One region of the Paenibacillus sp. FSL K6-1566 genome, then DNA from elsewhere that is predicted to be linked to it. Evidence: riboswitches for the same ligand, from Rfam matches in the RefSeq annotation. Region 1 holds a riboswitch; the other holds the start of a gene.

Region 1 (6,761 bases):
GGGTGCGGCTCCATTAGAGACATTCGACACCTTCGTCGAAAACTGGAAGCGTCAAGGCGGCGACCAGATTACCCAAGAGGTTAAGGATGCGCTTGCGCAGTAATCATCTTAAGGCTTCACAACGAATCATATAGCCAGAGCTTCAGGCACCTGTCAGGAGCTCTGGAACACTCGATGCAGGATGCGGGGAAAGGAGTGCTGTCATGCGAATGAAAGGCTTCGCCAAACATTATTATCTGATGCTGATTCCGGGATTTCTATGGCTGTTCGTCTTCAGCATCGTTCCGATGTTCGGCATCATCATTTCGTTCCAATATTTTAATCCAGGCAAAGGAATACTGGGCTCGGATTGGGCGGGGCTTGAACACTTCAAGTATATGTTTTTGCTGAAGGATACACAGGAAGTCTTCAGCAATACGCTAGTCATCGCGTCCATGAAGATTGTCGCCAACCTGATTGCGCCCCTGCTGTTTGCACTGATGCTCAATGAGCTGCGTCTGATGATTCTCAGGCGCTGGATTCAGACCATTGTCTATCTGCCTCACTTTTTATCCTGGGTTATTCTGGGGGGCATTGTACTCGATCTGTTCTCCTATAACGGACCCGTTAATCAACTGACAGCTTTGTTCGGATTCCAGCCCAAACTGTTCTTTGCCGATGCCCAGCTGTTTCCGTTCCTCGTAGTCGGCAGTGACGTCTGGAAGGAATTCGGTTTTGGTACCATTATCTATCTTGCTGCGCTTACCGGAATCAACCCGGCACTGTACGAGGCTGCTAACATCGATGGCGCAGGACGCTGGAGAAGTCTCTGGCATATCACGCTGCCCGGGATCCGCACGACAGCCGTATTGCTTACGGTACTTAGCTTGGGTAATGTGCTTAACGCGGGCTTCGACCAAATCTTCAATCTGTATAACCCGCTCGTCTATTCGACAGGTGATATTATTGACACCTGGGTCTATCGTACAGGTTTGCTCAACCTGCAGTATGAACTTGCGACCGCCGTCGGCCTGCTGAAGTCCGTTGTAGGCTTCCTGCTGATATCCGTCTCGTATTATCTGGCTTACCGTTTTGTTAACTATCGCATATTCTAAGGATTCATCCTGATGCAAAGCTATACAAACGCATCCCATTCCAACTAGAGTAGGAGGTGCTGACCGTGGTCAGAGATCGGACGTTCGGCAACCGCGTGACGGATATTATACTGATTGTTGTCCTGATAGGCATAACTTTGTCATGCATCCTGCCGATCTGGTACACGCTCTCCCTTTCGCTTAGCTCCAACTCAGCCGCTGCGGCCGGCAAGGTCTGGCTATGGCCGGTCGATTTCAATCTTAACGCATATGCCCAGATTCTCAATGACAATCAGTTCTTCCGGTCCTTCTGGATCTCGACCCAGCGAGTGCTGCTGGGGGTTACGCTCAACTTTATCATGGTTGTGCTCATGTCTTATCCGCTCTCGCGGACAGCGAAAGAGCTCAAGGGGCGCAATGTGTTCATGTGGATTCTCATTTTCACGATGTTATTCAACGGCGGCCTGATCCCGCTTTATCTGACGGTCAAAGAGCTCAACATGCTGAACAGCATCTGGGCACTTGTCCTGGTCGGCGGTGCGCAGACCCTCGTCTTCAACGTCATCCTCACGATGAACTTCTTTCGCAACCTGCCCAAGGAGCTGGATGAAGCCGCCCTGGTCGACGGCGCGGGACCATGGTACATCCTGTTCAAGATCTACATCCCGCTGGCCGTGCCGGTGCTGGCGACCGTCTCGCTGTTCAGTATCGTGTATCACTGGAATGAATTTTTGTACGGTCTGATCTTCATGTCCCGTGAACAATTCTATCCACTCCAGACGTATATCCAGCAGCTTGTCGTCTCGGTCGATCCATCGACGATGTCTGAGGACCAGTACCGCCGCTTGTCGGAGTTGTCCAACCGGACACTCGATGCCGCCAAGATCTTCATCGCGATGCTGCCCGTCCTCATCGTCTATCCGTTCCTCCAGCGCTTCTTCATTCACGGGATTACACTGGGTTCGGTTAAAGAGTAGCATCACCCACCCAGGACAACAGATTATAGAGATCTATGCCATTCTCTTTACGTTTTATAGTAAAACATACTGAAAATAGGGGCCGTTCCACATGATCTTAGATCTTGAGAAACGGCCCCTTTTTGCGGCTATGATGCGCCGGGTGGACAATTCATTCCCGTATGATCGCTTCGGTTATTGGAAACGGTGTCCTCCCATCCATCAATGGTGCTGTCTGTATATAAAGGATCGACGGATTTGGTCAAATATGCGGTCTCGATTTGCTCGGCATCCTTGTCCAGCCAAATCTTATTAAGCATTTGCTTTCGATTCATTTATCGCTTCGTGTCAGTTAACGAGCATCGGACGAAGAAAATCAGGGTCCGGCAGAGCTTTTTTATCGACTTTCCCGTTAGGGGTGAGCGGCAAGCTTTCCACTTGTACTACAAGAGAGGGCAGGAAATATTCAGGTAAATTTCGGGCTAAATACGCCATCACTTCCGTTTCGGACAACACCTGTTTCGCAACAAAATACGCGCATATTATCGGATTTCCACTTCTGTCGGCTTTGATGGCTACCGCGGCTTTCGAGATTCCATTGTGTTCCAATAGCCGAGTCTCGATTTCTCCCGGTTCCACTCGATACCCTCGGATCTTCACTTGATCGTCGATTCGCCCGATCATTTCGATATTGCCATCCGGCAGCCACATGGCCAAATCCCCCGTTCGATATAACCGTTCCCCAAGGAGCGGATGTTCCACAAACTTGGCTTCTGTCAATTCCAGCCGGTTCACATACCCCCGCGCGATACCGTCTCCTCCGACCCAAAGCTCTCCCACTACTCCGACCGGCTGAAGATTTAACTGTTTATCAAGAATATAAGCGGAGGAATTGCATATTGGTCTGCCAATTGGAATGGCGGTTTCGAAATCACGTTCGATCGGGAAATAAGTGGAGAACGTCGTGTTTTCCGTCGGACCGTACATATTGATCATCCGCAGATCGGGGCACCTCTTCCTTACGGCATTTACGTACTTCGGCGATAACGCTTCTCCGCCGATTAGCAAGGTGTCTACCGTGCGAAAGACGCCCGGATCCAGTTCGGCCAGATTATGGAACTGAGCCGTAGTCAGGAACCAAGCCGTAATAAAGTGGTCGATGATGGTTTCCTTCAATTTGTGAATGTCAAATGAGTCCGTGTCATTCATCAAATACAAGGTAGATCCGTTCAAAAGGGATCCCCAAATTTCAAAGGTCGACGCATCGGATGCAATTTTACCGGTTTGCAAAATTCGATGCTCCTTGGAAAAGTTGAAATAATCGGTATTCTTGACCAGGCTTACGATGTTGCGATGTTCAATCATGACCCCTGTCGGTGTCCCCGTTGATCCGGAAGTATAGATGATATACGCTAAACTTTGCGAGGTTACAGCAGATATCGTATGGGAACAGTTGTCGAGGTTTTGCTGCTCGTTGTCCCAATAAATTACTTTTCCTTTAAATGCAATGTCAGGCTTCCAACTGGAAGGGGCCAGCAAAAATCCCGCCTGACTGTCCTCGAGCATATATTCGATTCTTTCACGCGGAGAATCGGCTTCGATGAGCATATATGCGCCGCCCGCTTTCAATATGGCTGTAAGCCCGACAATCATGCTGACAGACCGGTCCGCGATAATGCCAACGACGCTCTCCGGCCTAACGCCGTAATACTGCAGTGCTTTTGCAAGCTGATTCGCGTGTTCGTTCAATTCCCGATAGGACATCCGATGCTCCTCGGTCATGACCGCCGGGCGATCGGGGTTTAAGCGCACCTGCTCCTCAAACAAGTAATGGACCGTTTGGCCGGAAGGATAGTCCGTCTTAGTTCTGCTGAAAGCCTGAATCTGTCTCTCCTCTACTTCCGACATCATGCGTATGTCGGCAATCGCATTCTCGGGGAAATCAAACACTTCATGCACAATTCGGCTCAAATGGCCGCCCATCTGCTCGATCGTTTCTTTTCTGTACAACCGGGCCGAATATTCAATGTGCATCATGATAGATTCCTTCTTAAAAGCCGTCAAAGCAAGCTCAAACGTCCCCAACTGATCGGATTCATAAGGAGTGGTATTGGCACTTTGCCAAGTAAAGGCCGCTTTGATGAACGGATTGCCGTTCAGATTCTTTCGCATATTCCGATCTTCGAGTGCTTGCATCGTGGTATGCTTGACCTCTAACAGAAACTTACCTAATGGCTTATGTACAGTAGGAGAGTAACGTATAGGAAACATCTGTCTTTCCAACAGATACCCGATTACAGGATCATCCTCGCCGGTATATTTGGCAAGCAGAATCGCATAACAAGCCATAAGTGCCATATCCACAGTTATTCCGAAATTGAACGCCAGTTCATGGAGTTTTCGGGTCGTTGCAAAATCAAGGGAAAAACTAACCCGGTTTCTTTCATCGTTGGTCCATCCCCCTCCTGGCAATTCCTCAATTGTTACTTCACTTGTCGTTTGTTCCATGACCATCAACCTCCCGGATTATCGATTCATTAATGTCTGATTGTTAACGAACTGAAAAATCCTCTTAGCATTCTGTAATGAAATAGCGTCCCCCTTCAACACCAGACTAGTTTTTTTGTTATAGCGAAGCCGCCGTTGTTTTTTGGAACGTCAAAAAAACCCCTTTCATCAATTCAAAATAATGAATAAAACGGAGGTTTCCCGTTGTATTCGGCAACTGGCTGGCATTGCGGTTGCAGTAGGTCCCGCATTAGCCCCTATAGCTTTGCGTCGCCACCTTTCGGTGGGTTTGCTATTGTCGTACAAAAATAGTATTTAATTTGTAAACCATGATTATATTATGTATTCGATTTACATTTACTGTATCTTGTTTCCAATTGAAAATCGATAGGTCTTTTGTTCAATATTGTCTTTCAAGAATGGTTTAGATGATATAAGTAACCATCATAAAACTCTAGGTCGCGATAGTTAATTTTTACTAAATTTTTGCTGTTCGCCGCTCCACTCAACTTCACCTAACTATGTATTAAAGCTATTTTATACAGAAGACAGGATACGTTTTTACTAATAAAAATCGATTAAGAGCAGAGACATACACACGTTTTTTGTCCCTCGGCAGAATTCCACAAATTACGCCATTACCCTAATAGAATCGGTATTAATTGTCCTATATCCTTGTGTATTCTTCTGTTATTACTCGGATATTGGATGAAGGATAATCAAGACAATCGTTCTATTTTTCAACCTCACACCTATATCCATTGACCTAATTACAACAACGAGAATCATTAAATCCAATAACTTTTGTCTCTTGTCATCCGGGACTAAAATACCGTTTTATAACTAATAAGGACAACTCCCATCCGACGCGAAAACTTCCATAATTTCAACTCATTTGGTAATTCCATTCTTCAAGTTCGCTGTCTAATGGATCACTGGGATCACTGGACAATAAAGCAAAGAGCCGTTGTCCAGGACAACGGCCTCATATTGCTATCTGTCATGAACAGTTTTAAAAAGGTCCGGTTATTTTTACCTTGATTTTATTAGATTCAACGGTTACCCCGTTTAATGTAATTCGAATCGACAACTCGGCCTGCCCCGGTTGCTTGGCAATAATCTTTCCTTTTGGATCGATCTCCGCCTTATCCGCTCGGCTGCTCAAATACTCTATGTGAGCACCGGATAACTCCTTAGTCTTTCTTCCTCTCTCAAGGAAGACTTCGTAAGAATAACGGACTTCATCTCCCGGGTGAAGCTGGAGCGATTCGGCATCAAGCTGTACTTTATCTAGTTGTACGACTAAATTAGGGTCGCTGTACTTCATCAGCTCGCTGCCGTATTTGAAATACAAGTTGCCAAAGTCGTCCTGTGCCAGCTTTTCCGCATTGCTTTCCAACAAGATGGAAAGTGCTTTGCTTGCTGCATCGATTTTGAAGAGCTTGCTCGTGTACGTACGGTCGGCAACATATCGCGTGAAAATAGTCCCATACACGTTGCCGTCGGTTCCAACGGTCAAGCGAGGATTGCTGTGCGTATAATCTGCGGCTGGAAACAGGTCGTTGCTGTAAATAACTTCTCGGCGCTCCGGATCATAAATGAACAGAGCCCCTAATGCCATTCCCCAAACGTTACCGTCCGGCCCCCATATCAAAGACGTTACTGCTTTTTTCCCCGGAACAGGCACCTGTTCCAGTTCTACCCGGCCGGATGCTGTATCGTATATGGCAAGCTTTCCCTCTCCGCCGGTCATGGCGCCTGTGCCCATGAAGAGCTTTCCATTTTTGTAAAGCAGCGAATTGATCGAATGGCCAGCAATGATGTCCCGTTTCACATCAAACTTCCCGGTATCCGGGTTGTACACGGTTAGAGCACCGCCTGTTTTGCCTGCAATTGGATAGGAACCGATGTATAGCAGGTTTTCTTCCTCAACCCCGAGCATTGCTACAGGCCGGTCTTGCTCCAAACCCAACTGACCAAGCCGCAGCGGGTTATTCGGTTCCGAAGGATCCGTCCGGTTCCAAGGTTTGGCCGGATCGTATTCAAAGATGGTCGCTCTAGGATAAACGCCAAAATACATTTTTTCGTTCAAAGAGCCGAATCCCTCGACTTGGCCGATTTGAGGATAGTGTTTGGTTTCGTTGCGGGTCGGCGAGTAGATCCCCATGCCCCCGCCGGAGATGAAGCCGGCAGACAAGATCTGCCCGTCTATGCTCTTCCCGAT
Region 2 (6,761 bases), 2.5 Mb from region 1:
GATGCTGAACGATCTCTGCAATGCTGTGGCTGTCGTTCGCCGGCGTCCAGAACGCCTCGTCCTCCGTCAGATCCCGGGTGGACTGCTGGAAGGGAATATACCAGCTCGGATCATTCGCACCCGCGAGCAGCTGATTTCTTAACACGTCACTTGCATGCGCCATAAATGCCTCACTCCTCCATGAAAAAAATAAATGGACGCACAGACAATCATTATTCATTGTATAACAGGTCATGTGTGCGGTGATCGGATGAAACGACTATAAACGTTTTTTCCTGAAGAGCTACCACTTAAGCCACAACCCCCTTGTTTACTTTCCTTATGCATCCCGGATAGGACATGGGGTACAACAGAAAAAGCCTGCAGATCTGCTCCTTACGGAGGTTAATCTACAGGCTTAAGACGGCTCTAAGTGGGCCAGAGAGTGTTTAATGGCGAGCGTCTGGAACTGGAACCTTGTCGTGCCAAATCCAAGGCCAAGGAGCCGTCACCTAAGCTTCTCTGAATACGAATCTTGGTTAGGCAGCCGTTCGGGCAGCCTTCTCTCGGCTTTCTCGTTTCCCGACGAGGAAATAATACAGAATCACCGACAGCGCCAGCAGGACCGCTATGGTCATGTACATGCCCCGGAACCCTGCCAGCGGCGTAAGGAAGCCAAGAAGGAGCGGACCGAACCCGATGCCGACGTCCACAAAAATGTAAAAGGTCGATGTTGCAAGACCGATCCGGTGCGCCGGAGAGCGTTTAATGGCGAGCGCCTGGGAGCTGGACTGTGTCGTGCCGTATCCGAGGCCTACGAACACCGCGGACAGCAGAAGGGTTATTCCATGATGTGCCAGACCGAGCAGCAGGATCCCGATCGCAAAGGATACGATAGCCGGATACATCACAACATTCGCTCCCCGGTGGTCAAACCAGCGTCCGGTAAACGGCCGGGACAGAATCACCACGATCGCATACACGATGAAGAAGTAGGTTGCCGCTTCCACCAGCCCGATTTCCCCCGCAAAGATCTTCAGGTACGACAAAATGCTCGAATATCCAAAGCCCATCACAAAGCTTATGATCGAAATCGGAAGCGCCTTGAGCTCAATGAAGTTGGATAGCCGGAAGCCCTTCATCTCCCGTGCCTGTTCGGCGGTGAGCACCAGCTTCGGAATGCGCATGAATAACGAGGATACCAATGAGAGCACGCCCAGGATTGCACAAAGGACAAAATTGCCTGTCATGGAGGCATGCTCCAGAATCATAAGTCCGATGAAAGGGCCGATTGCCGATGCAATGATGATGCTGACACCATAATAACCTGTCCCTTCACCCCTTCTCGAGTTTGGAATCAAGCTCGCGGCAATCGTGCCGGTCGCGGTAGAGGCCAGCGCGAAGGCCAGGCCGTGGAGGAAACGGACGATGAGCAGCACCGCTAAGCTGTTAATGATGAAATACAAACCGATTAAGACGCTGAATGAGACCAATCCGGTCAACAGCAGCGGTCTTCGTCCGACCCTCTCGATAATGCTGCCTCCGATCAGCCGCCCGATCAGCGCCCCCACCACGAAGATACTGGAAGCAAAGCCGGCCATTCCAGTCGATGCATGGAATTCCTCAGCTGCATAAGTGGGCATAATAACAACCAATAGATAAAAACAAAGAAAGAGCAGGAAATTGACGCCGAACACAATCAAAAAGTCCTTGCTCCATAAACGATCTTGGGAGTTTTCTTGCTGCAAGTTAATCACCTTTTCTTATAATGTTATCCCTGACTGTCTCCATGACACGGATGACGCTGGCTTGTTCCTCAGCGGAGACACCTTCCATAATCTCCATCTCGTAGTCATCGAATAATTGACGAATCTGCAACGCGACATCGATGCCCTTACTTGATAAACGGATTCGCTTCTCCCGCTTGTCCGATGCCGGGATCTGCTCCACATAACCCAGCTTGATCAATGCGTTCACCGTTCTAGTCACCGTGGGCTTCTCTACATACAAAACTTTGGACAATTCCACCAAGGTCATCGATTGGTTCGCGTCCAGATAATACATGATCGACCACTGGGCATAATACAGCCCAAAAACCTCGAGCCGCCGGTTCAGTTCATTGACGAACGGGCGGTACAGTCTGAAGTACTGCTGAAAAAAATGTCGGTGGGTGCTCATGGGGAAACCTCCATCCAATTGGTTACTCAAGGTAACTATTTGATTATAGAGTAGTGTTCCGAAAATGTCCAGACATAATGTCTGGTATTCTGATCCTTTTACTCGACGATGCATCAGTTCACCTAACAATGCCCATCGACCGTTTTTCAACACAGGTTATTCAGAATATATTCAGATTTATATGATTTAATTGGTATATTCCATCCGTCTTCTAGACAGATATTACAGGATTTGTGTGGTGAGGATGAATTGACGTTATCGGAAATACAACAAGAAGCGCTGGAACAGGCCAAGAAGCATGGGAGACTTGTCCGCTGGAAGAAAGGCGGATACTGGACGTATGATGGTGTCTTGACGAAGGCAAGCGGTGATTCGCCATCTGTACCCAACTTGGAATGGTATTGCCGAACCAATACGATTTTCGCGCTTGTTAGGCGCGGGTACATTACAATGGATAATTGGAGCAGCTGTTCGCTCGTACAGAAAAATGATTGAATCCAAGCACCTGACTTGAAATGGCTTCCCTTAAAGCTGGAAGCACCATATCTTTAAGCAAATAACCCCAGAAGGTCGAGAATCGACATCCGGGGTTCTATTTTTTATGGAGGACTTATTACTCATGGCTTGGTTTATTTAACTTTGCGCACTTTCTATTGATCTCTTCCTCATGGCTTTTTAATTCCATGTAACGGACAATCAGCTTATCGAACGACTGCGAAAGTGCGACAACATCTTGATGTACGAATTCAAGACTGCCGGCCATTCGCTCAAGTTCCCTCCTGAGATATTCGAGCTCGTCGGATACATGCTTCAGTTCGTTCTCTATAGAAACCATCACATCCACCCACCCCCATCGTAGCAAGTGATTTATGACAGCTGCCAACGTTTTTGCGGCAAACCTTCTCAAACAGAGAGTTGATCGCTCATTCCTAAACGAACAAACCGTTAAAGCATGCTCCTCTTCATGAAATGTTGAAGGCTACCCGATTCAGTTTCTGCAGCGGCGTCAGGTCAGCAGGGTTATCTAAAATAAACAGTTCCCTATTCAATCGTTGTCGCATGGCGGATCAGAGGTTTCCGTCGTATTCGGCCAATTGCAGGGATCGTGGTTGCATATGAGCGTCCACAACAGCCTCTGCAGCTTCGCGTCACCACCCTTTCGACGGGTTTGCGATAGATTGTACGAATTATGAATTAGGTTTAAATTTTAACTATCTGTCATCAGTGGCTTGCCTATAATTATAAAATTTTACTTTAATAAATAAAATACCCATAATTGGGTAATTAGTGCTTATGTATTGCCTATATCTTCATGTAAATTTTCTTAGGAATGCCCCTTTATGATTGACTCTCGTTTTGGCGTATATCTTTTTGATGAAAGTACGGACCGTGCTTTGACTGATTCCATAAATATCCGCAATTTCAGGCACGTTTTTATTTTCCAGCCATTCGTAGGCGATTTCTTTCTCGCGGTTTGTTAATTCATATTGGTCAAAGAGTGAGTAGGTCAGCTCTTTTTGTAGCATGGGATCCTTTTGGGGTAACTTTTTCTTCAATATTTTTGGCCAGATGTTCAATGAGGGGCAGTACAAATGTAACCTCGTGAAAGTAATGAAAACAGAGGCTGAGGTAGCCTATAATAACATGATTTATTCGTATTGGCGTGCAAACGCAGGACAGCTCTGCAAACAATTTATTGCTGTGCTCGGCGCCGATTACGACTGAGACCGATTGATTTTCCATGGATAACGCAATGGCATTGATTCCCGCCTTGTTCATAGCAGAAGATGTTCCGATTTTCAAATGATTTCTTTCAAAATAACCTTTTAACAGCTCCGTCCCGCAATAATCGATAACGGTTCCCTCTGGGTCCGCAATCACAAATAAATAAGGTATAGACAGCAAATCGTTCATATTCCTGGTTTCCTCTTGCAACAGATACAGGATTTCTTTTCGCTCGATCAGCCTTTCTTTAATTTCAGAGATGCTGAGGATATTAGGAAAATGATCGTTTACTTTCAGCAATGTTCTTTGGCCCATTATTTTCCCTTCTTCCTTGTTAAGAATAAGTGATTAATAATGAAATCGATCTCCTATTTATCGCCGCTGTGAAGATTCGGTAGCTCTTAGCGAAAAATAAAAAACCTCCATCCATGAAGATTACCATAGCAAAATAGGACGGAGGCTTCCGTCGTATTCGGCAACTGGCTGGCATCACGTATCTTAGCAGATTCGCATTAGCCCCTATAGCTTTGCGTCGCCACTTTTCAGTGGGTTTGCTATTATCGTACGAAACGATTCGATTGGTTTGCTGTCAAAGACGCTGCCGCATGAATATTCCTTGTTATCCGCTGAGAGTTGAACTGCTGTAGTTATACCGCGCTGCGGGAAATCATGTTCCGCATCATTCACCTCCTTTCAGGCAATTGACCGTAACTTTTAAGGAACAGGCAGTTACTGCAGGAGCCTCCCTATAAAAATTTGTGAACAACAAATAGCCTCCGTCAGCTTGTAGACATAGGTAGTAACTAGCAAGAAGTGACGGAGGCTTCCGTCGTATTCGGCAACTGGCTGGCATCGCGGTTCTATGCAGAACCCCATTAGCCCCTATAGCTTTGCGTCGCCACTTTTCAGTGGGTTTGCGATTATCGTACGAACGATTCAATTGTCGAAAGATACAACATATAGTTCTGAATGAATGACCTAATCAAACTATAACTTACATTGTTTTTCATTGAATATAGGCTTCATGACTCAAATTCCCGACAATTACCTGCTGAATTTTGTAATTTTTTGTCACAAAGTAACTAGCAGAGCGTGTAATATGTCAAAATAACCAGCTTCTCCATGATTTAAAAAAGCTTTGCCGCTTCGGCTGCCCGCCGAAGGCCTTCCTCAATGATTTCCTCGCTTCGATCCCGGAATTGATTATGCCCCTCAATGATAATCGTAGTAATGTCGGTAATCCCGAACACGTTGAGATGATTTTTTACGAAGCTGACCGCCATCTCGGATGGATCGCCCTCCGCATAGATCCCGCCTCTAGCATTCAGCAGTGCTGCTTTTTTGTCACCCAACAGACCGACCAAGCCCTGCTCCGTATATTTGAACGTTTTACGCGGATGATGCATGTAGTCCAGGTAGGCATGCAGCACTGCAGGAACCGTCAGATTCCAGAGCGGGAAGGCAAACACCAATTTGTCGGCGGCAAGAAATTGCTCCAAGTGCCGGTTGACGATGTCCCGAACGGCCTGCTCTTCCTCCGAAAGCTCCATGCTCATGGCTGACTTGAAATTCCCGCTAATCATAATGTCGTCCAGAAGGGGAATGCGTTCCCGGTACAGGTCGACCTCAACCACCGCATCATTCGGATGTGCCTCGCGGTAGCTATTGAAAAATGCGTCGTATAATCTGCTTGTGACGGCCCCTTGGCGGTTGTTGGCTTTAATGAATAAAGTGGTTGTCATTAGAATCTCCTCCTATATTTTGTAATCAAAGTGAATGGACTCAAAGCTGCGATATCAGCTTCCCGCCGCTCTTATATGACCGTGCTCCGTTTTCCCGAACCTTAGGGAATAGAAAATCAGCATGGCGAGCAGCAGCCCGGCTAGCACCAGATAAATATTGCTGTAAATTTGTCCCTTGGCATAGGCATACAAGGGGTTCCACGATACCCCGGAGCGGATATCCAGCATTGTTCCGTACACACCGGAAGCGATCCCGGCCGAAATAAAATTCAGCATCTGCATCAGCCCCATTCCGATGCCGGCCTGCTCTTTCGCTAAGCTGAGGGAGACGGAATTGGATAGTGCAATCATCCCGAACGTCTGCCCGACATTGCCTAGAATCAGGAAGAACGCAACCGCGACGGCTGAAATGGCGGAGAACGTGGATAAGAGTACAAAGCACGCGACCAACATAATCATGCCGGTTAGAAACAGATACGTGTTCCCTTTGGCATCGGCCAGCTTCCCCCCTGTCTTCCCGAGCAGAGCGGAGGCCGCGGCGGCCGGCACCATGACAAATCCGATCCAACCTGGAGGCAGCGCATGAATCTCTGCCAGCAGCAACGGGCTTAGAAAATGCAGCGCAAAGGCCGCGCCGCTGAACAGAAACATGATGACAAGCCTAACCGAATACTCTCGATTCCGGAACAAAACCGGGCTCACGAACGGGACGGATGCACGATGAATCCGGACAATGAACAACGCGGCTACCAGCAGTCCGGCTAGCGGAAGCCACCAGATTCCGTTCGTTATTCCCAGCAGCAGACAAGTGATCGCGACAGCCAGCAGGCCGCCTCCCAGCAGGTCGAATGATCCTGGCACCTGAGGGTCTTCGTCCTTCAGATATTTCCGGTAAAAAGGAAGCGTGATGAGAATCAGCAAAGGGATGCTGAACAGCCAGCGCCAATGAGCAAAGCCGGCCACTAGCGAGGACACCACCGGCCCAAGCGCGCTGCCGATGGACAATCCAATAAAGGCTGTCGCCATGGCTGCTCCTCTTCGCTCCGGCGGGAAGTAGCGAATCGGTATAAGCGTTGCCGCCGCCGGTATCGCCGCCGCGCCGATCGCCTGAAGGCATCTTGCAGCCAGGACCATCCA

The links. Region 1 has a riboswitch for cyclic di-GMP ahead of NST08_RS16920 (non-ribosomal peptide synthetase). Riboswitches for the same ligand answer to the same signal wherever they lie in the genome.
Region 2: another riboswitch for cyclic di-GMP. It lies ahead of NST08_RS28490 (hypothetical protein); the one in region 1 lies ahead of NST08_RS16920 (non-ribosomal peptide synthetase).

The regions. Positions count from the first base shown of each region.
Region 1 covers NZ_JBBOSR010000001.1:3,852,325-3,859,085, forward strand. The annotation lists gene NST08_RS16900 (extracellular solute-binding protein) at 1-103, shown strand, start outside; gene NST08_RS16905 (ABC transporter permease) at 204-1,094, shown strand; gene NST08_RS16910 (carbohydrate ABC transporter permease) at 1,160-2,050, shown strand; gene NST08_RS16915 (hypothetical protein) at 2,179-2,364, opposite strand; gene NST08_RS16920 (non-ribosomal peptide synthetase) at 2,378-4,537, opposite strand; cyclic di-GMP riboswitch class I at 4,747-4,841, opposite strand; gene NST08_RS16925 (hypothetical protein) at 5,550-6,761, opposite strand, start outside.
Region 2 covers NZ_JBBOSR010000001.1:6,356,764-6,363,524, forward strand. The annotation lists gene NST08_RS28465 (DinB family protein) at 1-163, opposite strand, end outside; gene NST08_RS28470 (MFS transporter) at 519-1,736, opposite strand; gene NST08_RS28475 (MarR family winged helix-turn-helix transcriptional regulator) at 1,729-2,157, opposite strand; gene NST08_RS28480 (hypothetical protein) at 2,407-2,652, shown strand; gene NST08_RS28485 (aspartyl-phosphate phosphatase Spo0E family protein) at 2,771-2,992, opposite strand; gene NST08_RS29990 (helix-turn-helix transcriptional regulator) at 3,468-3,683, opposite strand; gene NST08_RS28490 (hypothetical protein) at 3,649-4,197, opposite strand; cyclic di-GMP riboswitch class I at 4,354-4,448, opposite strand; cyclic di-GMP riboswitch class I at 4,717-4,811, opposite strand; gene NST08_RS28495 (FMN-dependent NADH-azoreductase) at 5,010-5,624, opposite strand; gene NST08_RS28500 (MFS transporter) at 5,679-6,761, opposite strand, start outside.